DNA from 4 places in the Metabacillus sp. RB-C-LZQ-3-1 genome. Region 1 is predicted to be linked to each of the others. Evidence: predicted binding sites of a transcription regulator. Region 1 holds the regulator's gene; each other region holds the start of a gene.
The links. The regulator Rex, encoded in region 1, represses fermentation and respiration genes when NADH is low (regulators of the CRP and FNR family bind a similar motif). The targets are predictions, from matches to a motif close to TTGTGAAATATTTCACAA.

Region 1 (5,517 bases):
CAGTTTTTTCTTCTGATTCAACTAACTCGATAATAACGCGATCACCTAATGGCTTTAACAAGTGAAACAACCTCCTCAAATTCTTTGAATAAATGATTATTTTTTCCTTTTTATTAGCACTCACTACCTTTGAGTGCTAACACAATTATTATAATATATAAGTTCTCTTTTAATTTCAAGTATGAAGTTTAAAATTTTTATAAGAACTTTTCTTCTTTTCTATCATTTAATAAAGTCACCCTGTAAACGATATCAAAAAATGATTCTTCACCAATTTGTCTCATTCTTGAGAGGTATCATACATAGGATGACATATAGGTATGTTACAATAAGATCTGATATCTTATTAAACGGCTAACGTGCTTTACTAAGGAGGTTTACATGAAAAAGCATTATTGGTTTATCATCATTACATATATGATTCTCCAATTATCAGGGTATGCGGGGATAAAGTTGTTTAGCTTATTGAATATTGGTGGAACTGATGTAGAAAGATTTGCTTATTGGACCATCTTTAGCTTTACACTTTCATTTTTAATTATTCTATATTTTTTAAGACATGAACGTCATGCAGAAAGTCGCTTTCGCGGCGAACCTGCCTCTATAGGAGCATCCATTGGTTGGGCTATTATCGGGTTTTTCTTAGCCATTTTTGTACAAGGTCTTGCTGCAAATATTGAGGTCAATGTATTTGGTGTAGATCCCGGTTCTGAAAATACCCAGAGAATTGTAAACTTGATTGAGCTTTTTCCTTTGGTCATGCTTGTGACTTCCATAATAGGCCCAATACTCGAAGAAATTATATTCCGAAAAATCCTTTTTGGCGTATTATATACAAGAACAAATTTTTTCATTGCGGCATTGATCAGTTCTCTCATTTTTTCTCTCCTGCATGGTGAACCACAGCATGTATTGTTGTATGGAGCAATGGGCTTTACCTTTGCTTTTCTATATGTTAAAACAAAACGTATTCTCGTTCCCATCTTCGCACATGTTTCAATGAACACAATGGTTGTGATCATTCAAACTGTTTTTCGAGAGGATATTGAAAGAATCATGCAGCAAATGGAACAATTAGAACAGATGCAAGTAATTATTGGGGGCTTTTTAAAATGAGAACAAACCCTATTTCCATGGCTATTTTTTATTTGATCATGGGGTTACTTTTTATCTATTTAGCGATTAACAGTGCAAGAGATGGTATTTTTACCTTTCCAACAATTTTATTGATGCTGATTGCAACATTCGATATTGGAGTAGCCATTAGAATGTTTATTTTATCTAGAAAAATCAAAAAGATGAACATAAAAAAATGAGACTATGAACAGTCTCATTTTTTGTTTTCTTCTTCAAATCTCAATTTTTGTGACTTCCGATATGTTGCTCTTGAAACCCAAATACTAATTTCATATAAAATAAATAGAGGTATAGATACCATTAAGTGTGAAGCTAATTCAGGCGGTGTAATAAGTGCTGCGATCACTAACAGTACAAAATAAGCATATTTTCGTACTTTTGATAAAAACATCGGTGTGACGATTCCTAATCTTGTTAAAAACATAATTACAACTGGTAACTGAAAGAGCAACCCAAACGGAAGAGTTAGTTGGATTAAAAAAGAAAAGTATTCATTGATTCCAATTACTTGGTTTACATCCAATTTATTTGATATTCTTTCCATAAAATCTATGACAAATGGAAAAAGAATAAAGTATGAGAAGGCCACGCCTAATAAAAACAGGAAAACTGAAATTGGTATGTAGCTTAAGGTTACTTTTCTTTCTTTTTCATATAAGCCAGGGCTTACAAAAGACCAAAGCTGATATAAAATGATTGGCGAAGTTATAACAAACGCAATAATAAATGCAAATTTCATGTAGACCATTAATGGGTCTGTAAGATTAAATGCATTTAATGTTAATGCCTTTGCTTCGTCGGTATGCTGTAAATATATAATGATCGGTCCTGAAAGCAGAAAACCAGCAATAACAGCTAAGAAAAAGAAAACGACAACAATGACGAGTCGTTTTCTCAGCTCTGTTATATGTTCAATGACCGACATTTCATCTTGTCTCATATCGGGTTTCATCCTATCTTACTTGACTTCTTCCTTATTCTTTTGCTTAGCATCTTGATCATCGTCATCATCATCCGCTAAACCTTTCGTAGCATTTTTAAACTCTCGTAATGTATTACCTGCTGCTTTTCCTAGCTGTGGCAACTTCTTTGGTCCAAAAATAAGTAGCGCAACAAAAACGATTAATAAAAGGCTTCCGATTCCTACTGATGGCATTGAATCCATCTCCTTTGTCTATTATTATTTTTCATCATTTGGATAATGCTTTAAAAAGTAAACAAGTGATTGAAGTTCGACTGCTAAATCAATATGATGAATCCTTATTTCATCAGGAACATTGATTCGCGCGGGTGTAAAATTAAGAATTCCTTTAATTCCCTTTGCGACTAAGCGATCGGTAATTGATTGTGCAACCGCTGCTGGTACTGTTAAAATAGCGACTGTCACATCATCAGGAAGCTGTTTCTCAAGATCATCTAAATGAAAAACAGGAACTCCACCAATTTCTGTCCCCACCTTATCTTGTGCGACATCAAATGCTAAGGAAATAACAGTATTGTTGTTCTTCGTAAAATTATAATGTAAAAAAGCAGTACCTAAGTTCCCTACTCCTATTAAACAAACCTTTGTTGTTTCATCTTGATCTAACGTTTTTCTAAAAAAGGATAACAAATAATTTACATTATAACCATACCCTTTCTTTCCTAACGCCCCAAAATATGAGAAATCTCTTCGAATCGTAGCAGAATCTACCTTTACAGCATCGCTTAGCTCAGCTGATGATACACGCTGCTTTCCTGATGAATGTAAATTTTTTAAAAAACGGTAATATAATGGCAACCTCTTTGCTGTTGCCTGCGGTATTTTCGTTTGGTCTATATTCAATCTGATCCCTCACATTCACACAAACACTTAAGAAAAGCGCAAGCGCCTTGGTCATCGCCGTACAAACTGGAGGAGCATCGACTAAAGATTTAGGAAACACGGTAAGCGAAGCGAACCGATGTTGACTTATCGTAGGGAGATGATCTGAAGTTTGATAGACGATAGGCGCTGGAGCTAGACACCTATACTAAGTACAAAATTTTATACTTTCTTATCTGTTAAGAAAAGCGCAAGCGCCTTGATCAGCCCCGACAGGCATAAGATGATTTGGAATAGAAGTCGTTCTTTGCCTTCAATTTTCAAATTGACTTATGCCCTCGAGGCAGTTAAAATCGCGGCGTCCGGTCACGGTAACTGCACTCGCACGTCCTGTGCTTCGGGTCTAGGCATTGAGCTAGCCATCCAACTAAAGTACAAAACATATAAATTTTGTTACTTTGACAATAACAGCTACTCCTTTTTCACGCTTGTTGTCATCTTTCTTTTCTTAAAAAATCACCACTTTTGCCACCTGTTTTTTCAACTAAATAGGTTTCCCCTATGACCATACCTTTATTAACAGCTTTACACATGTCATAAACAGTAAGTGCTGTAATGCTTGCAGCGGTTAACGCTTCCATTTCAACACCTGTACTTCCTTTCGTTTTTACAGTTACTGAAATACATAAAGTATAAGAAGGATCCTTAACTTCCCATTCAAATTCAATATTTACACCTTTAATTGAAATTGGGTGACACATCGGAATAACGTTTGATGTTTGTTTTGCCGCCATAATGCCAGCTACCTGAGCAACGGATAGAACATCACCTTTACCAATCTCATGATGAATGACTTGCTTATAAACTTCTTCGGTAACAGTTATGCTAGTTCTAGCTTGAGCTGTTCTAACTGTTTCTTCCTTAGCAGAAATATCAACCATCTTTGCTCTGCCTTGTTCATTGAAATGAGTAAACTCTGACATATACAAATCCCCTTATACTTAGACTATACACTATTTTTTTGCTTCTGTCTGTCTTGTAATTGTGACAATTAGAGAATGATTTTTGACTTTTGTTCCTTCTATTTCCTATGAGGTACTTTTACCTCAAGTTCTCACTACCTTTTGTCACTTATCATCCAAATGAAGAGCTTTTCCTCAGATTCCTTCATTTAGAAATCTATCATTGTTGCTTATAAGTGCCTTATTAAGCTACACTTAAATCATTAGTAGAGGTGAAAAACAATGATATTGTTACAAATAAATCAACTTAGTAAATACTTTGGTGCTGATCCTATTTTATCGAATATTAAGCTAGAAGTACAAACTAGAGATAAAATTGCTCTCGTTGGCCGCAATGGAGCTGGTAAATCAACACTTTTAAAAATAATTTCTGGAGCGATGTCCTATGATTCCGGTGAAATCATTAAACCTAAGGATGTATCAATCGGTTACTTAGCACAAGATACCGGCCTGGAATCACAATTATCCATATGGGATGAGATGAATTTAGTTTTTAAGCATCTTAAATTAATGGAAGAAGAAATGCGGAATCTTGAACAACGCATGTCGACTGTTGATCCCAGTGGTGAAGCTCAAAAGTTTGAACAACTTTTAAAAGAATATGATACATTACAAGTGAAATTTAAAGAGGAAGGCGGTTATCAGTACGAAGCAGATATACGTTCCGTTCTACATGGATTAGGTTTTAGCAGCTTTAATCCGGAAACAAAAATATCCTCTTTAAGTGGCGGCCAAAAAACACGCTTAGCCTTGGGTAAATTGTTATTAACAAAACCAGATCTCTTAATTTTGGATGAGCCTACAAACCATCTTGACATAGAAACATTAACCTGGTTAGAACAATATCTGCAAAATTATCCAGGGGCTATATTGATTGTTTCACATGACAGATATTTTCTGGATAAAATTGTAACACAGGTTTATGAAATCAGCAGAAATACGAGTACTAAATACATTGGAAATTATAGTAATTATTTAACCCAAAAAGCTGAAAACTATGAAAAAGAATTAAAAAGCTTTGAAAGACAACAAGAGGAAGTTGCTAAACTTAAAGACTTTATTCAGAAAAACTTAGCTAGAGCCTCCACGACAAAACTTGCACAAAGCAGAAGAAAAAAGTTAGAAAAAATGGAGTTAATGACTAAACCCCTTGGAGATGAAAAGTCTGCAAGCTTTCAATTTGATATTGATAGACAAAGTGGAAATGATGTGTTAAAAGCAACAAATATCTCTGTTTCATATGATAAACAAAACCCTATCATATCAAATATCTCGTTTTCCATTTCTCGAGGAGATTCAATCGCACTTGTTGGTCCAAATGGAATTGGGAAATCAACTTTATTAAAGTCCATTGTTCAAAAGCTTGATGCCTTAACAGGTACGTTTTCATTAGGGTCCCATGTACAAATTGGTTATTATGATCAGCAGCAAGCTGATTTAACGTCAAATAAGCGAGTTTTGGACGAGCTTTGGGATGAATATCCACAGAAAACAGAAAAGGAAATTCGCACCGTGCTTGGAAACTTCCTATTTTCAGGTGATGATGTACTTAAG
Region 2 (5,517 bases), on a different contig from region 1:
CGCCATTGTTGTAACTGAGAAGATACTGTTTGTAAACGCACCTTGACCCATTGTAAAGAAGTGATGAGCCCATACTAAGAATGATAGAAGTGAGATAATGACCATTGACCAAACCATTGACTTGTAACCGTATAGGTTACGGCCGGAGAATGTTGAAATGATCTCACTGTAAAGACCGAATGCCGGTAAAATTAAGATGTATACTTCAGGATGTCCCCAAACCCAGAACAGGTTCGCCCAAAGCATATCCATACCGCCATTATCCAGCGTAAAGAAATGTGTTCCAAATAGACGGTCCATTGTTCCCATCGCTAATGCTACTGTTAATACAGGGAAAGCAAAAACGATGATTAAGTTCGCAATAAGAGCTGACCATGTGAACATAGGCATTTTCATTAAAGTCATACCAGGTGCTCTCATTTTCATGATTGTCGTTATAAAGTTAATACCCGTAAGCAAGGTACCGATCCCGGCGATCTGTATCGCAATCATATAATAATTCGTACCAACAGACTTACTGAATTCCTCACTTGCCAGCGGGAAATACGAAGTCCAACCTGCGTCAGGTGATCCACCGACAACGAATGAAATGTTAAATAACATAGCTCCCATAAAGAACAACCAGAAGCTTAGTGCATTAAGACGTGGAAATGCAACATCACGCGCTCCAATTTGCAGCGGAACAACCAAGTTCATGAAGAACATGATAAATGGCATTGCCATAAAGAGAATCATTACAACCCCGTGAGTTGTAAAAATCTCATTATAATGCTGTGAATCTAGTAAAGTATTATCAGGAACGGCAAGCTGTGCACGCAACATAATTGCGTCGACCCCACCGCGGAATAACATAACTAAAGCAGAAATTAAATACATAATACCGATACGTTTATGGTCAACCGTTGTTAACCACTCACGCCACAAGTAACCCCATTTTTTGAAATAAGTTAAGCCTGCAAGGATTGCAATTACAGTTAAACCAATCGCAACCATCGATGCATAGATCGCAAAACTTGGATGAGGCACGGCAAAACGATCAAAGAAATCCATACGATTGTGACTCCTTTCGGAAATTAATTATTTGGTAAGAAAAAACGTGAACGGTCCAGTTTTTCTTCTTAGTGATTCATGTGTTCATGATCTGAATGATCCTCATGTGATTCCTCTGTCTCTTCTTCTGAGTCAGAAGCTTCTTCTTCCCCACCATGATGATGTTCATTTGGTGGTGAGAAGTCTAAATGAGTCCCAGTGTATGTTAACTGTCCAAGGTGTCCTGGCTCTAATAATTTCGAGAATTCTTCCTCTGTAATCGGGTCAGCTGTTTCTTTTACTTCATCAACCCACTCATCAAAATCCTTCTGAGACATTGCCGTTACATTAAATGTGTTTTCAGCAAAGCCTTCCCCACTAAAGTTAGAGTTACGTCCCAAATATTCACCTGGTGCATCTGCAGCAAGATGAAGGGTTGTAATATGATCATTCATCGCATACTTTTGCCCACCAAGCTGTGGAATCCAGAAGCTTGTAATTGGTCCGTGTGAGTATAGCTTAAATTCAAGCGGACGATCTGTCGGTATATATAAGTAATTAACTGTCTCAATATTTTCTTCTGGATAGCTAAAATGCCATTTCCAGTTAGAAGATGACGCATAAACAACTAAAGGCTCTTTATCCTCGTAACCTTCTGGTTTTGCCTCAACAATATAGTTACTTTGAACAGACACAAAAGAAAGATAAGCAACAATTAAAATTGGAATCCCTACACAAATTGCTTCAACCCATACATTTCCATGAATATGAGGCGGCTCATAATCATCCGGCTGCTTAGAAGCACGGTATTTTACTAGCATGTAAATTAAAAGTCCAAATACAGCAAGAACAATAAATAGCATAATACCCATTGATAATAGGATGTCACTTGCTAGCCTTTCAGCCTGTGGCCCCTTTGGATCTAAAACCAATAATGGCTCACATCCAGATAAAACGGTAGCAATTGTTAAAATAATTGCAAACAAAGACCATTTTAATTTCATAAAAGTACTCCTTTCTTTACGCGCATAGACTCACTAGGATCTATACTATAGTTAGATTGACTAACATGTAGTTTAAAAGTTGTGAATTGCTATTGTGAAGAAATGCACATACGTAAAAATTCATACGTATGGTTCCACAATATCTATTACCCACATCATAGCAGAGGACGAACCTAAAAGTTACTTTTTTACGGAAGTGTCATGCAACGTTCAACGCTTGATCACGATTTTGTAATATTTTTATCATAAAACGTTCACTTTTTTGGAAAAGATATTGCTTACATGGGAGGAGAACTTATTCATTGGAGATTGTTACTTCTGATTTAGGGATAGAAAATAAACCCTATCTTTTGTAGATCCTTTCGTAGAAGAACCAACGGACTTTAATATTCGTGTAGCTAAGGCGTTAGAATCTATACATAGAAAATCTCTTAATTTCTGATTTGTTATTTCCTGCCCAAATAATAGAAGATAATCCTCTAAAGCATTTAGATGAAGGGCTTTTGCTTTATGTTCACATTTAGGACAAAGCCAGGATGCATATACTCTAGTCATTGGTAATGACTTGCATTTTGGACATTTCACTCCTTTTTGTATGTCACCTTTATTTAAAGAAAATGATTCTAGAATTGAAAATTCCTCTTCTATATGTCCCTTTTTAATTTGTCTTAATAATTTTTTCATTTCCTTTTCAGTTAGTACAGGTCGCTTATACAATTGATGAATTTTTTGTAACTTTGTAGGAAGGAAGAGGGCATTGACAATCATGTCACTAAGGTGATTTAAATCATTTGAGGCTGTTCGGATAAGGGTATTAGAATTACTTATTACAACAAGGGGGATAACCGGTATATCGGAAAAAGAGTATTTTTTTAACCAATTCTTCATCTGTTCTTTATGTCTTAGGGATTGAGTAATTGGATCTTGAAAGGCCGACTCTATACCATCTAGGCTACGAATTAATTGATGAAATTTTGAGTCAAAGTAAATCGTTCCTTTTATATTTTTTATTTCTAGTAAGATAATATAAGATCTCGCCAATATTAGAGAATCAATTTGAAAGTACTTTTCTGAATCCTTTAAACGCAAATCATTAAAAATGAATATTTCCTTCTCTAAAACGCCCGATAGTTGATAATCAATAGCTTTCTCTCCTTTATACCCTGCTAATCTCTTAGATAATTGTTCCTTAAACTCATTAAACTTAGGATGACCTGCCGGTAATCTACCTAATAATGCTTGTAACTGCAAAATTCTACGAGGAATTTCCCTCTTTTTCACAATCATTGGCTCATCTCCTCTTATTTGATCCCTATATTTTTCGATAAAACTCGAGTATTTCCTCTAATTTTATTTAAAATTTTGAAGCGAGCTAGATTATCTATCAACTTTTACTAAAAATCTTTCAACTTTAAGGAATAATCTATCAACTTCTTACGAAAATCTATCAACTTTACCAATTAATCGATCAACTGACAAAATTCGTCAAAATTCGCTAATCAACCAAGTTTTTGATACTACCCCATATTCAAAAAGGGCCGCATTCAGCGGCCCACTCTCTCTTCAGCAATCTTCTTTATATACCGATTTCTCTTAATCAAAAATTCTTTCATATACTGCTCTAAAAACAGTCGGTCGGCAAGCCTTCCAATGATGCCGAAGGGGGAGGTGTAATCAAAGGTGTCGACCATAAGGGTTCCGGTTTGTTTTTCGATAAATTCATGGACGTGGTAGAAGCGTTTGAAGGCTCCTTTTTCCATTTCATCAACGAATCGATTAGGGAAGTCGAATTCTGTGATCCGGACAGTTAGGTTTTGCTTAACCCCAAAGTGGACAGCTTCCCAGGTGACAGTTTCGTTTAAGCCGATGAGACCGCTTGTGACACCTCCGATGGCACGTTCATTGGTTTGGCTTGTGGACTCGGTATGAATATCGATATCACGCGCAACGTCAAAGCAAATGTCGCGCGGTGCATAAATAAACATATCTGTTTTAATAATTGGCACGTTTGATCTTCCTTATCTTTAATGTTTCACACATAAGATGTTTATTCTTTCAAATTCAGCTTTGCTAATGCATCAGCTAATGCGTTGTTTGAAAAGTTATCTTCTTGTTTTTTCATGTAGTTTGCGACTTCTCGTTTTGATACTTTGCTATTTTGGTTCTTTTTTCGTCTTTCTTGGAAGGTTGACATTTTTTCTCGATGTCCGCACTTGCAGACAAAGATTTGACCTTCTCCTTGGCCTCTGAGCTCGAGCTTTTTATGACAGTTTGGACAGCGGGCATTGGTGACTTTTGAAATCCCTTTTTTATAGCCGCATTCACGGTCCTGACAAACATGCATTTTGCCTTTTTTCCCGTTTACCTCCAGCATCAGCTTGCCACACTCAGGACATTTACTTCCTGTTATATTGTCGTGCTTGAATTTTTGTTCACTATTTTTAATTTCATTTACAACTTCTTTAGCATACTGCTTCATTTCATTTAAAAAGGCTGTTTTTGCTAGAGCCCCTTTTGAAATTTTCGTAAGCTTTTGCTCCCATTCTGCTGTGAGAACAGGTGACTTTAATTCATCTGGGACTAAGTTCAGAAGTTGTTTGCCTTTTGACGTTATATGGATTTCTTTGCCTTTTTTCTCAATAAGGAAACTACTATACAGTTTTTCAATAATATCGGCTCTTGTTGCAACGGTTCCGAGTCCGCCTGTCTCACCGATTGTTTTAATTAAGTCCTTGCTTTCCCCTGCCATATACTTTGTTGGGTTTTCCATAGCAGATAGTAGTGTTGCCTCATTAAATCGAGCTGGAGGCTTTGTTTCACCAGATGTTTTGGAGATCGACCTAATCGCTAAAGCGTCTCCCTCCGTTAGAGCAGGAAGTGTTTGATCATCTTCACTGTCCTCGTCATCATGATCACTGTACACTTCTTTCCAGCCAAGTGAAATCACGCGTTTCCCTTTAGCAAAAAATGATTCTTCCCCAATTATCGCTGTCACAACAGTTTGTTCATATTGATACGCAGGTGAAAGAACCGCAACAAAACGTTTGACAACAAGGTCATAGATTTTACGTTCTTTATCTGTTAGCGCACTTAATGGAACCGATTCTTCTGTCGGGATAATCGCGTGGTGATCTGATACCTTTTGGTCATCTACAAATGATTTATTCGCTTTAATAGGCTTGCTTAAAATTTTCGCAATCGCTGATGCGTATGGCTTGATTCGGCATGCTTCAAGGCGATCCTTTAAAGTTGGAACGATATCGCTCGTGATATAGCGTGAATCTGTTCGCGGGTACGTTAACACCTTATGCTGTTCATAAAGCTTCTGCATGATGGAAAGTGTTTCTTTTGCAGAGTAGCCAAAACGCTTATTCGCATCACGTTGCAGCTCAGTTAAATCGTAAAGTGCAGGTGAGTATGTCTTTTTAGGTGTAACTTTCACATTTACGATCTTTGCGCCTTTCCCCTTTAGCTGATTAAGGTT
Region 3 (5,517 bases), on a different contig from region 1:
TTTGCTAAAATAGATAAAAGATGAATGAAACGTGAATTCCTCCAAAGGGGAGTAGCTGTTAAACAAAGTCGTCATTTCGGGAAATTTTTAGTTCCCCGGCTTTGTTGGCAAGTATATTTTGCTAGCGAGACCTTTGCCAATTAGTTTTCAATTGGTAAAGGTCTTTTTTAGATCTTTACCATCGGTAAGGATCTTTTTTCGTTTAGTAAAGGATACGATTTTCATTCATTCTTCTAGCTTACAGATTAAATAGAAGCAAAATCTATTTTCTCTATAGTATGTTTCATCTTGAAGAAGCATATTTATTTAAGCAATAACTATTTCCTTTAGAACTTATTGTTACTTTAGGAGAAATTAGGTGAGGGTTATGAAAAAAGAAGATTTGTACATAGTTGATGAGCTATTATCCCAAATAAAAATTACATCAAACCCCAAAAATAAACCAGTAACGATTTCGGGAAGTGTTAACGATTTAAGCTGTATCGGTGTTGGTACAGATGCGGCTGTTTTTCAATATGTTCAAGAACCATCATATGCTTTTAAATTATATGCTGATGATAAAAAAGGAAAAATTCAAACCGAAGCGAAAGTGTATAAAGAATTAAAGGGATCACCTTATTTTTCTAAATGCTACGGGGCTTTTGATAGATATTTAGTATTAAGTTACGAAACCGGCATTACACTTTATGACTGTCTTTTACAAGGTATTCATATTCCGCCACAGGTTATTCAGGATGTAGAAGACGCACGTAGATATGCAAAAAAAATGAATTTAAATCCACGTGATATTCATTTGAAGAATATTTTACTTCAGAATGGCAGAGCCAAAGTGATCGATGTATCTGAGTACTTGAAACCTGGTAATGACCATCGATGGGATCATTTGAAAAAAGCCTATGATGAATATTATCACTTAGTTGATGGCAAGGCGATCCCCATTTGGCTTTTGGAAACCATTCAAAGGTGGTATAACCAAAGACAACACTCATCAATTGAAGATTTTATAAAGGATGTACTAAAGTTAAAAGTGTTTTGGAAATGAATACATTCAAAAAAGGAGAGGAATTTCAAATGTTAAATAAAATCTTAAAATCTTTATTAGGTAAAAAATCTCATGGTAGATATAGCTCAAGTGATTTTAAACGAGGAAAATACTCAAATCGTCATCATCCGTCTAAATATGGACACCAATACTATAAAAGAAAAGGTAAATCTAGTAGTTTCTTTAGTTCGTATAGCAGTTAATATGAAAAGTCTGGAGGATTGTTTTAATGCAATCCTTTTTTTGTCCTCTTTAATAAAGAAACCAGCATCTCCTATTTAACGTCTAAAGAAGAAAGGGGGATGTTTAATGAAGAGCGTTATAGTTGTATTGCTGACTATTTCTTTTATTTGTATTCAAAGTGTTTCTTTTGCTACGTCATGGGCCTATCAATTTGTGGTGTGGGAAGAAAATATTTATGTTGTAAGTGAGGGTGAATATGTTACCGAGGTAGAGCAGAAAATTGGCGAAGTAACAAATTATTCAGATATGGAGCAATTGGGAGGAAATTTTTCTAATGCCTATCCAAAGGGAACAAAGTACTATTCTATGAAAGGAATAAAAACAGAGGATGCCATAGCTATTGAAAATGAAGGCGGCAATTATATAAAAGCAATCAGAGAAGGGCCATACACCTATTCTAAAACAGAAGGTGCAAATAGTTATTTTAATGGTACTATTTATGGGAATGGAGCAGTATCTTATATTTTTATCGGACTCATTCTAATAATTTCAGTATATTTTCTTGAAAAGAAGTTAAAAAAATAAACATTATTATACGACAAACATAACAATAAATAAGTACACCCCCGAGGAAATCGGGGGTTTTTTGTTTTTGAATGATGTTCATTCGTTAACAACTAGCCGTGGAAACAACACATTATTCTCTAAATGAATATGTTCAAATAAATCACTTTCAAGTTCTTCTAGTCTTTGGTAAACAACACGGTAAGTTCCGCATGCACCTTTTGGTGGCGTAAAGTCATTTGTTACTTTTCGTATTTTATTCATAATCTCCCCAGCATGGTCATGCTCTTCAAGCAAGTCATTCATTTTCTTCATCATGTTATCTCTTGTTTGTTCAGATGAAATATTCTCCATTTCCAAAATAAGTGGAAAGTCTTCTGTTTCTTCCTTTATAAGATGTTGTTCCAGTTCTGTTTTTAACTCATTGAATAACTGATATACATCTGCCAAGTACGGGTTACCTTTTCCATGAACTCGTAACACCTTTGTTACGTAAGGACTCAAGTGTGGTAATTCCTCATTTAAATATCTGTGATGTTTGTTCACAATAAAGTCGATTAGATCACGATTACTTGCCTTTCTCCAATCAATCCTTGGTTGGTTCCTTGTTTGTTCATATAGTTCATTTAACTCGTTTAAGATATGATCTGCTGGAAGGTTTTTCTCAACAATGGCTTCGATTAATTGTCGATTTCCTCCGCAGCAAAAATCAATTCTATATCCCTTAAAAAAATCACTAGACTTTGGGAATACACTGACAATTTCTCCAATTATTGATGTTTCATGAAACATTGACATCTCTAATAACCTCCTGTTTTAAATTTGACATCTCAAATCCAGAGTAACAGTTTCTTTGAAATTTCTTTGTGAGAAAAATCACATCTATAAAATTCGGTTTCAATTATAGTGAAGAACATAAGTAATATTTCAAATGAAAATTTAAGAAAATTTAAACCGAAGAATTTTTGGAAAATGGGAAAAAGCTTTTCAGAAATAAGGAGGAACAAAAATGGTAGACCTTGTGCCAATTGGAAAAAGAAAAAAACAATCACTTAATGATGCTTTTGCATCCCACTTTGCAAAATCAATGTTTTTAACAGTTTCAGCCATTATTATCCTGACTTTTATAGGAACAAGGATGTTTACACATGTTGATTTAAATTTGTATGGATACATGGTAGGAACAATTGTTTTTATTGGAGGTTTCTTTTACCGATTTATTGCTTGGGGAGAAAGACCGCCTACAAAAATATTTATCAAAAAAGGGCTAAAGCTTTTATTTAGGAAATCAACACCTAAAACATCAACAGAACAGCTAGTGACGTATAACTTTATTTGGAATAGAGGGATATATCGCTGGTTACAGCATATTTTAATCGGCTGGGGATGTATCCTATCATGCTTTGTGACCTTTCCTCTAGTTTTCGGATGGATGTACTTTACGATGGAGGAAAATGGTTACTATACCGTCGTGGCAATGGGAATTGACATCATGAGTGTTAAAGCAGATGGAATTTTAGCTTTCTTCTTTTACAATGCATTAAATATTACAGCGATTATGGTCATTGCTGGTGTTTGTATGGCTCTTTATCGTCGTTTGAAGAATATGCAAGCAAGAGCAGAACAAACCTTTATGTATGATTTTTTACCTCTATATCTTTTATTATTGATTTCCATTACAGGATTAGCGTTAACTTTTGTGAATGTCTTTTTGCATGGTTATGGGCAACCGATCATGTCATTGATTCATCAATATTCCGTTATTATCACATTAATTTATCTTCCGTTTGGAAAGCTTGCCCACATACCGTTTCGGCCATTAAGTGTATTTGCCCGTAATTATCGGGAGCATTATGCGGAGCAATCGATGAAAACATGCAAGGTTTGTGGGGAAAAGTTTGTGTCTGTAGAACAATCAAATGATGTCATCGAAGTACTAGGAGTAAATCAGATAGATTTTCATAAGGAGGATGGCTTTCATTTAGCAGAACTATGTCTACCATGCAGAAGAAAATACAGAATATCAAGATTTTCAGGATCACCTACACACAAAATCAAGGTAAAGGAGGCCAACCAGCATGCACAGGGATAAATTTTTTAGAGAAATTGAAAATTTGAATCATCCAAATGAAAAGTTGATAAAAACACATTGCAGCTACTGTGGGATGCAGTGCGGTATGAATTTACGAGTGAATACAACCACAAACAAAATTATTGGAGTAGAACCACGATACGATTGGCCGGTAACGGTAGGAAAAATGTGTCCGAAAGGTGTAACTGCCTACCAGCAAACAAATCATAAAGATCGAATCTTAAGACCGCTCATACGTGATAACGCAAGCTTGAAGGGGACAAAAGAAGGCTTCCGTGAAGCAACCTGGGAAGAAGCTTACGATCTGATTACAAGAAAATTCTTAGATTTGCAGAAAAATTATGGGAAAGACTCACTCTCTGTTTTTAGTGGTGTATCCATGACAAATGAAAAATGTTATTTAACTGGGAAGTTTGCAAGGGTAGCATTAGGGACGAGATATATTGATTACAATGGCCGCTTCTGTATGTCAAGTGCAGCCGGTGGATTTCTCCGCTCATTTGGTGTTGACCGTGGCTCAACACTTCCTTGGACTGATATTCATGAAACAGATTGCTTATTTATTGCTGGAAGTAATACAGCAGAATGTCATCCAACCTCTATGTTCCGTGTTTGGGCAGTTCAGGAAAGAGGCGGTTATTTAATTGTTGCAGATCCAAGAGAAACACCGATTGCGAGAAGAGCAGATATTCATTTGGACTTAAAGCCAGGTACAGATCTTGCATTAGCAAATGGAATTCTTTATTTATTAATCGAAAATGGGCATGTAGACAGCGAATTTGTAGCAAACCATACGAATGGATTTGAAGAAACGAAAGAAGTAGTGAAAGGATTTACTCCAGAGTACACAAGTGAAATAACAGGAGTTTCAATAGAAAAAATTAAAAAAGCAGCACAAATTTACGGAAAAGCACCAAATGCTATTGTCATGTTTGCAAGGGGAGTTGAACAGCAGCACAAAGGTGTTGATAATGTTTCGGCCTATGTCAATATGGCCTTAGTAACAGGGAAAATTGGTCGTCCAAAAGCAGGGATTGCAACATTCACCGGTCAAGGAAACGGTCAAGGCGGACGTGAGCATGGGCAGAAATCAGACTTATTGCCAGGATACAGAAAAATTACAAATCCAAAGCATGTTGAAGAGGTTTGTGAGGTATGGGGGATCACACCAGAAGAAATGCCAGGACCAGGTGTATCTGCTTATGAAATGTTCGAATTAATGGATGCGAAAACTATTCGTGGTTTGTATTTACTTTGTTCGAACCCTGCTGTTTCTGCTCCAAATTTAAATTTTGTAAAAAAGGCTCTTAAAAATCTTGATTTCATGGTTTGTTCAGACTTTTATTTATCAGAATCTGCGGAATTCGCTGATGTTATTTTACCATCTGTTACCTGGTCAGAAGATGAGGGAACAGTGACAAATCTTGAAGGAAGGATTATTAAGATAAACAAGGCGCAGGAACCAATTGGGGAATCAAAACCAGATTGGAAAATCCAAGTAGAGCTCGCTGAAAGACTTGGTAGAGGTCAATATTTTTCACATCTTAAAGAAGCCAAAGATGTCGCTGAAGAATTTAGACGGGCGTCAAAAGGCGGGTATGCAGACTATTACGGTGCTACTTGGGATAAAATCGAC
Region 4 (5,517 bases), on a different contig from region 1:
CAGAATTTTATCACCTAAAGCTGAAAAAGAAGCACCAGGTTTTTGAAAATATTCTATAAATCTCACATTATCTATAATAAAAATACAGACAATTGGGTACACAATTGCCATAATCCAAGACATGCGTAAAAGCATATTTAATAAAAATCCAATACCAAAAAATAAAACTAAAAATAATAGCATTGATATTAGTAAAACAGGTAAGCTTAACATGTCTATCACCTCCATTACACCATTTTAAGTGTACTGAACAATAGATAGACAGTCAATCCTTACTCAGTGAACGTTTTATGACTTCTTCCCTGTTCCCTCACAGCTATTGCAAGTTTCTGAGCCACCTAAGATCAATTGAAAATACCCTTTTCCAGCACAGTAAGGACATTCCTTCGTCTCTACCTTAGTTGTTGTACTCATTATCGTCTCTCCTTTAGGATTGAAATGGTTGTTGATACAATATACCAATTATTCTGACAATGATAAAGGAAGAAAATCTTACAAAAAGGTTTATGTAAGCGAATACAATATATGTTTCCTTTGCAATACTCCGGAATTCTTATTTTTTAGAATATTATAAAAATAAAGTGTATGACCTATACCCGAATTGGTCCCCAGGATGAAAATAATCGTATTTCATTAATTTAGACTCAATTTTCATTCTGGCCAAGTCTTTTAGTAAGTTTGATGAATCAGAGTTAACTTCCAGTTCATTAGGCTTCATAAAGACTGCTTCTTCTATTTCTTTCTCTTGAACGAAAATTTCCTTTGTTTTAGCCATTAAGAAAAAAATAATCATATTGTCACTAATGTGTTCTCCAATCACACCCGACCTAATTCCAACGACTCCTTTAATGGTTGTACTGATTCCTGTTTCTTCTTTAACCTCTCTTAATACCGCTTCATCTACCGTTTCACCCTGATTAACAAATCCAGCGGGAAAAGACCACATTCCTTTTAGCCCACCATATCTTTTTTTCACTACAAGCCACTCACCATTCTCATTCTCAACAATACCTGAAACGGCAAGCCATACGTTGCCCCTTTTAGACTGACTCATGCCTTCACTCCCTCTCTAATTCATTCTATCATGTGAAAATGGGAATAAAAAAGACAAGAGCAAAAGCCCTTGTCTTTGAGAATAATCTTAAAGGATGTTAAATTTACCTTTTTTCAATACTAATGAAGGACCACCAACCATGTATAATGCACGGTTATCAATCATTTTTTTCATAAATGATGCCTTTGTTCCAACAAGTTTTTTACCAAATACAACACCAACTGCATCGTCCTCACCAAGTGAAGCTACAGAACCTTTAATATCTGGTGTGAATGTAGCCATTTCACCACGGCCGCGAATCGCTACTGCTAAGTTTTTCGCACATGTCTCACCTTGTTGCATTGCGATTTGAGCAGTTGGAGGATATGGACGATTGATTTCTTCATTAATAATTAATGAACAATCTCCAATGATAAATACATCCTCATGTCCTGGAGCGCGTAAGTAACCATCAACTTTTACACGGCCACGCATGTTTTCAAAGCCAGCTTCTTCCACAACGCTGTTACCGCGTACACCTGCAGCCCATACAACTGTACCAGCTTTAATTGTTTCAAGCTCCTCGCCTTTAGCAACAATGATTCCATCTTCGATACATTCTTTAATTGCTGTACCGATCATGAATTCTACACCTTTCTTTTGAAGGTGATTTACTGCATAATCAACTAACTCAGGATCAAATCCTGGAAGTGCTGTTGGAGCTGCTTCAACACAGATAATACGAACTTTATTAAAGTCAATATCGTACTCTTTGCAAAGTTCAGGAATTCTGTTTCCAAGCTCACCTAAGAATTCGATACCAGTGAATCCTGCTCCACCTACAACGATTGTTAAGCGCTCATCTTTTTTCTCAGCTTCCATGTTGTACGTAGCAAATTGATATTCAATATGCTCACGTAATTGTCTTGCTGAATCGATGCTTGTAATACCAAATGCATATTCTTTTAATCCTTGAATACCAAAAGTTTCAGGATGTGCACCTAATGAGATTACTAAATAATCGTACTCAACCTCACCATTTTCTAAAACAACTTTCTTCGCTTCTTTATCAATTGAAACAACTGTATCTTTTACAAACTTCACACGGTTGTTATCAATGATGTCTTTAATTTGGTAGCGAGCACGATCGTGATGCAACGTACCTGCTGAAGCTTCATGCAACCATGTTGTTTCATAGTGATAATCATTTTTATTCACTAATGTAATTTCAGCTTCATCAACACTGATTTGTTTCTGTAAACGTGTAACTGTAATTAATCCACCATAACCTGCACCTAAAATAACGACTCTTGGCTTTCTCACCGATACATCCACCTTTTCCATAAGATTGTTGTCAAAATTCGAATGATGTTATTACTATAATCCACCGAATCACAACATTTTATTTTATTTAAGAGATAAAACTTTGTGAAATGATTCACTTACCAAAACACACGTTGGTTATTTTCTCTTAGAAATACATATAAATATATATAATTACACCTATATTTCATAATATCTATACTATCAATTTTTTTCAAGTAGTTTTTTCTTACAAGGTAGTATATTTTTTTTTGAAAATACATTATAATTTAGAATATTTCGTCTATTTTTTAAAAAATAAGATTATAAAGGATATGAGACATGAAATAATGAACTTAGTTATGATAAGATTTTTACATAGATGTGAAGAGGAGGATGTTATGTGAAAGAAGATACGAAAGTTTATGATATAACCATTATTGGCGGAGGACCTGTCGGGTTATTTACCGCTTTTTACGGTGGAATGCGACAAGCGAGTGTAAAAATTATTGAAAGCCTTCCACAACTAGGCGGACAGCTTTCTACATTATATCCTGAAAAATACATATATGATGTTGCTGGCTTTCCAAAGGTAAGAGCTCAGGAACTTGTTAACAATTTAAAAGAGCAAATGGGGCAGTTTTCCCCTACTGTCGTTTTAGAACAAGCAGTAGAACAAGTTGATAAAAAAGCAGATGGTATTTTTAAGCTTACAACGAATAGTGAGGTTCATTATACAAAAACAATTATTATTACAGCAGGTAATGGCGCTTTCCAACCTAGAAAATTAGAACTTGATGGTGCAGAAAAATATGAAGGCCAAAACTTACACTATTTTGTGGATGATTTATCTAAATTTTCCGACCGAAATGTAGCGATTCTCGGCGGCGGTGATTCTGCCGTGGACTGGGCACTCATGTTGGAGCCTATTGCTAAAAATGTAAAATTAATTCATAGACGTGATAAGTTTAGAGCTCATGAACATAGTGTTGAGCTTCTTAAAAAATCAAAAGTAGATATTCTAACACCATTTGTCCCATCTGAAGTTATTGGTGATACATCGATTAGACAATTAGTTTTAGAAGAAGTAAAAGGTGACCGTAAAGAGGTCCTCGAAATTGATGACCTTATTGTGAATTACGGTTTTGTCTCTTCACTTGGGCCTATCAAAAATTGGGGCTTAGCGATCGAGAAGAATTCAATTGTTGTAAATTCAAAAATGGAAACAAATATTGAAGGAATCTATGCAGCTGGCGACATTTGTACGTATGACGGAAAAGTGAAGCTTATTGCAAGCGGATTTGGTGAAGCACCTACTGCAGTTAATAATGCAAAAGCCTTTATGGATCCAAAAGCACGAGTCCAACCTCTTCATAGCACGAGTTTGTTTAATTAATTAAGAAAAGCGCAAAGCTCTAACCATTCGGCAACAAGCATAAGGCGTGGCGAATAGGAATAGAAAGTGCTTTTCACCTTCAATTTCTATTTTACTAGACCTAGAGCCGGTGGCGCCTGGAGCTAGACACTAAAACTAAGTACCAAACTTTTATATATGAAAAAAACGACTACTAATTCAGATAGTCGTTTTTTTCATGATTAACACTCCTCTGGAGTACCAGTATTTGTAGCTGTTCTAAATGATGATCCGCATCCACAACTTGCAATCGCATTTGGATTATCAATTGTAAATCCGCCGCCCATCATCGATTGTTTAAAATCGATGATTGTTCCGTTTAAAATCGGCGCATCTTCTTTTTTAATAAGAATCTTCATACCATGCTGTTCAAGAACTTGATCATCTTCACTTATCTCATGCTCAAAGCCCATACCATAGGAAAGGCCGCTACAGCCTCCTCCCTTTACACCAACACGAAGATAGGCATTTTCCTCTTCATGTTCTTTCATCATATCTTTTATCTGATAAGCAGCCGCTTCTGTAATTTTGACAATGTCGCTCATATTATATACCTCCTTGCTTTTAATGAAAGGATCTATTTATAGTATACATCTTATAGATCTAATCACTCAAATAATTCACCCTATTAGACATAATTCATATCTTTATTTTATGAAAAATGTTCCTGTGCAAACAACCTCTGCCGGACCTGTCATTAAAACATTGCCAGTTTCAGTCCAATTAATAACAAGATCTCCACCTGAAAGGTGTACGATTGTTTCTTCTCCCTGTGACGTATGGCCATTTAATACAGAGGAAACCACTGCTGCACAAGCTCCAGTACCGCAAGCTTGGGTAACACCTGACCCCCTCTCCCATACTCTAAAGTGCAGCTCATTATTTGAAACAACTTCTACGAATTCCACATTTACCCCTTCCGGAAAACGTTCATCTTTTTCTACAACTGGACCTAATGTAGTTACAGGGGCCTGGTTGATATCATCTACATAGAAAATAAGATGTGGATTCCCCATTGAAACTGCTGTCGCACGGTATTCTTGCCCGTCAAACTTTATTGGTTCATTGATTGCTTTTTCTTGTTCAGGACCTGCCATTGGGATCTCTGACTTTAATAATCTTGGTTTTCCCATATCTACTGTAACAGACTCTACTACATCTTTTTGAACATGAACTTGCGCTTCAACAAGTCCTGACAGAGTTTCAATTTTGAATGTATCAGTTGTTACTAATTTATGTTCATATGCATATTTGGCAACACATCTTAACCCATTGCCACAATTTTTCCCTTCTGATCCATCGTTATTAAAAATGCGCATTTTCACTTCTGCCTGATCAGAAGGGCAAATAAGAATTAACCCGTCAGAACCAATTCCAGTGTATACACTTGATACTTTTCTTGCGATCTCAGGCAATGCCTCCTCATGAAGATTTTCTTCAAAAAGGTTCACATATATATAGCTATTACCTAATCCGTGCATTTTTGTAAATTGAAATGAACTCATCATACGCCTCCAAAAGTCTTTATTTTTATTAGTATAAAATGTTGGAAAAATGAAAACAATAGAAACATCCCCCGTTTGATAAGTAAAAGCTTCCTGGATGTACAGGGAGCTTTTCTTTTACCTAAGAGGACTTTTAACCTATAAATCCCGAAAAACTAGTCCTTTTTTCATAATATTCTGTTATAATCAGAGTATTGAATACTCGCTCATTAATCTACCAGGAGTGATCTCTATGATTAAAGAACCGGAATTCCTATATGAAC

Region 2: a site for Rex is predicted at 2,126-2,143, ahead of qoxA (cytochrome aa3 quinol oxidase subunit II). Genes of this name have one in related genera too.
Region 3: a site for Rex is predicted at 2,654-2,671, ahead of ric (iron-sulfur cluster repair di-iron protein). Genes of this name have one in related genera too.
Region 4: a site for Rex is predicted at 2,460-2,477, ahead of yumC (ferredoxin--NADP reductase 2). Genes of this name have one in related genera too.

The regions. Positions count from the first base shown of each region.
Region 1 covers NZ_JBZFLI010000038.1:5,446-10,962, reverse strand. The annotation lists gene groES (co-chaperone GroES) at 1-61, opposite strand, end outside; gene AC4GZ8_RS25915 (CPBP family intramembrane glutamic endopeptidase) at 382-1,116, shown strand; gene AC4GZ8_RS25910 (YdiK family protein) at 1,113-1,316, shown strand; gene tatC (twin-arginine translocase subunit TatC) at 1,331-2,077, opposite strand; gene AC4GZ8_RS25900 (twin-arginine translocase TatA/TatE family subunit) at 2,096-2,293, opposite strand; gene AC4GZ8_RS25895 (redox-sensing transcriptional repressor Rex) at 2,318-2,962, opposite strand; gene moaC (cyclic pyranopterin monophosphate synthase MoaC) at 3,436-3,924, opposite strand; gene AC4GZ8_RS25885 (ABC-F family ATP-binding cassette domain-containing protein) at 4,186-5,517, shown strand, end outside.
Region 2 covers NZ_JBZFLI010000008.1:2,122-7,638, forward strand. The annotation lists gene qoxB (cytochrome aa3 quinol oxidase subunit I) at 1-1,050, opposite strand, end outside; gene qoxA (cytochrome aa3 quinol oxidase subunit II) at 1,119-2,033, opposite strand; gene AC4GZ8_RS14070 (nuclease-related domain-containing protein) at 2,346-3,320, opposite strand; gene AC4GZ8_RS14075 (SRPBCC family protein) at 3,578-4,018, opposite strand; gene AC4GZ8_RS14080 (DNA topoisomerase III) at 4,081-5,517, opposite strand, start outside.
Region 3 covers NZ_JBZFLI010000002.1:150,068-155,584, forward strand. The annotation lists gene AC4GZ8_RS04110 (serine/threonine protein kinase) at 368-1,042, shown strand; gene AC4GZ8_RS04115 (hypothetical protein) at 1,352-1,810, shown strand; gene ric (iron-sulfur cluster repair di-iron protein) at 1,889-2,587, opposite strand; gene AC4GZ8_RS04125 (hypothetical protein) at 2,799-3,881, shown strand; gene AC4GZ8_RS04130 (molybdopterin oxidoreductase family protein) at 3,868-5,517, shown strand, end outside.
Region 4 covers NZ_JBZFLI010000012.1:89,617-95,133, forward strand. The annotation lists gene AC4GZ8_RS18110 (YuiB family protein) at 1-213, opposite strand, end outside; gene AC4GZ8_RS18115 (YuiA family protein) at 289-414, opposite strand; gene AC4GZ8_RS18120 (NUDIX domain-containing protein) at 569-1,054, opposite strand; gene AC4GZ8_RS18125 (NAD(P)/FAD-dependent oxidoreductase) at 1,142-2,377, opposite strand; gene yumC (ferredoxin--NADP reductase 2) at 2,739-3,731, shown strand; gene AC4GZ8_RS18135 (HesB/IscA family protein) at 3,932-4,294, opposite strand; gene dapF (diaminopimelate epimerase) at 4,397-5,254, opposite strand; gene AC4GZ8_RS18145 (DUF2225 domain-containing protein) at 5,487-5,517, shown strand, end outside.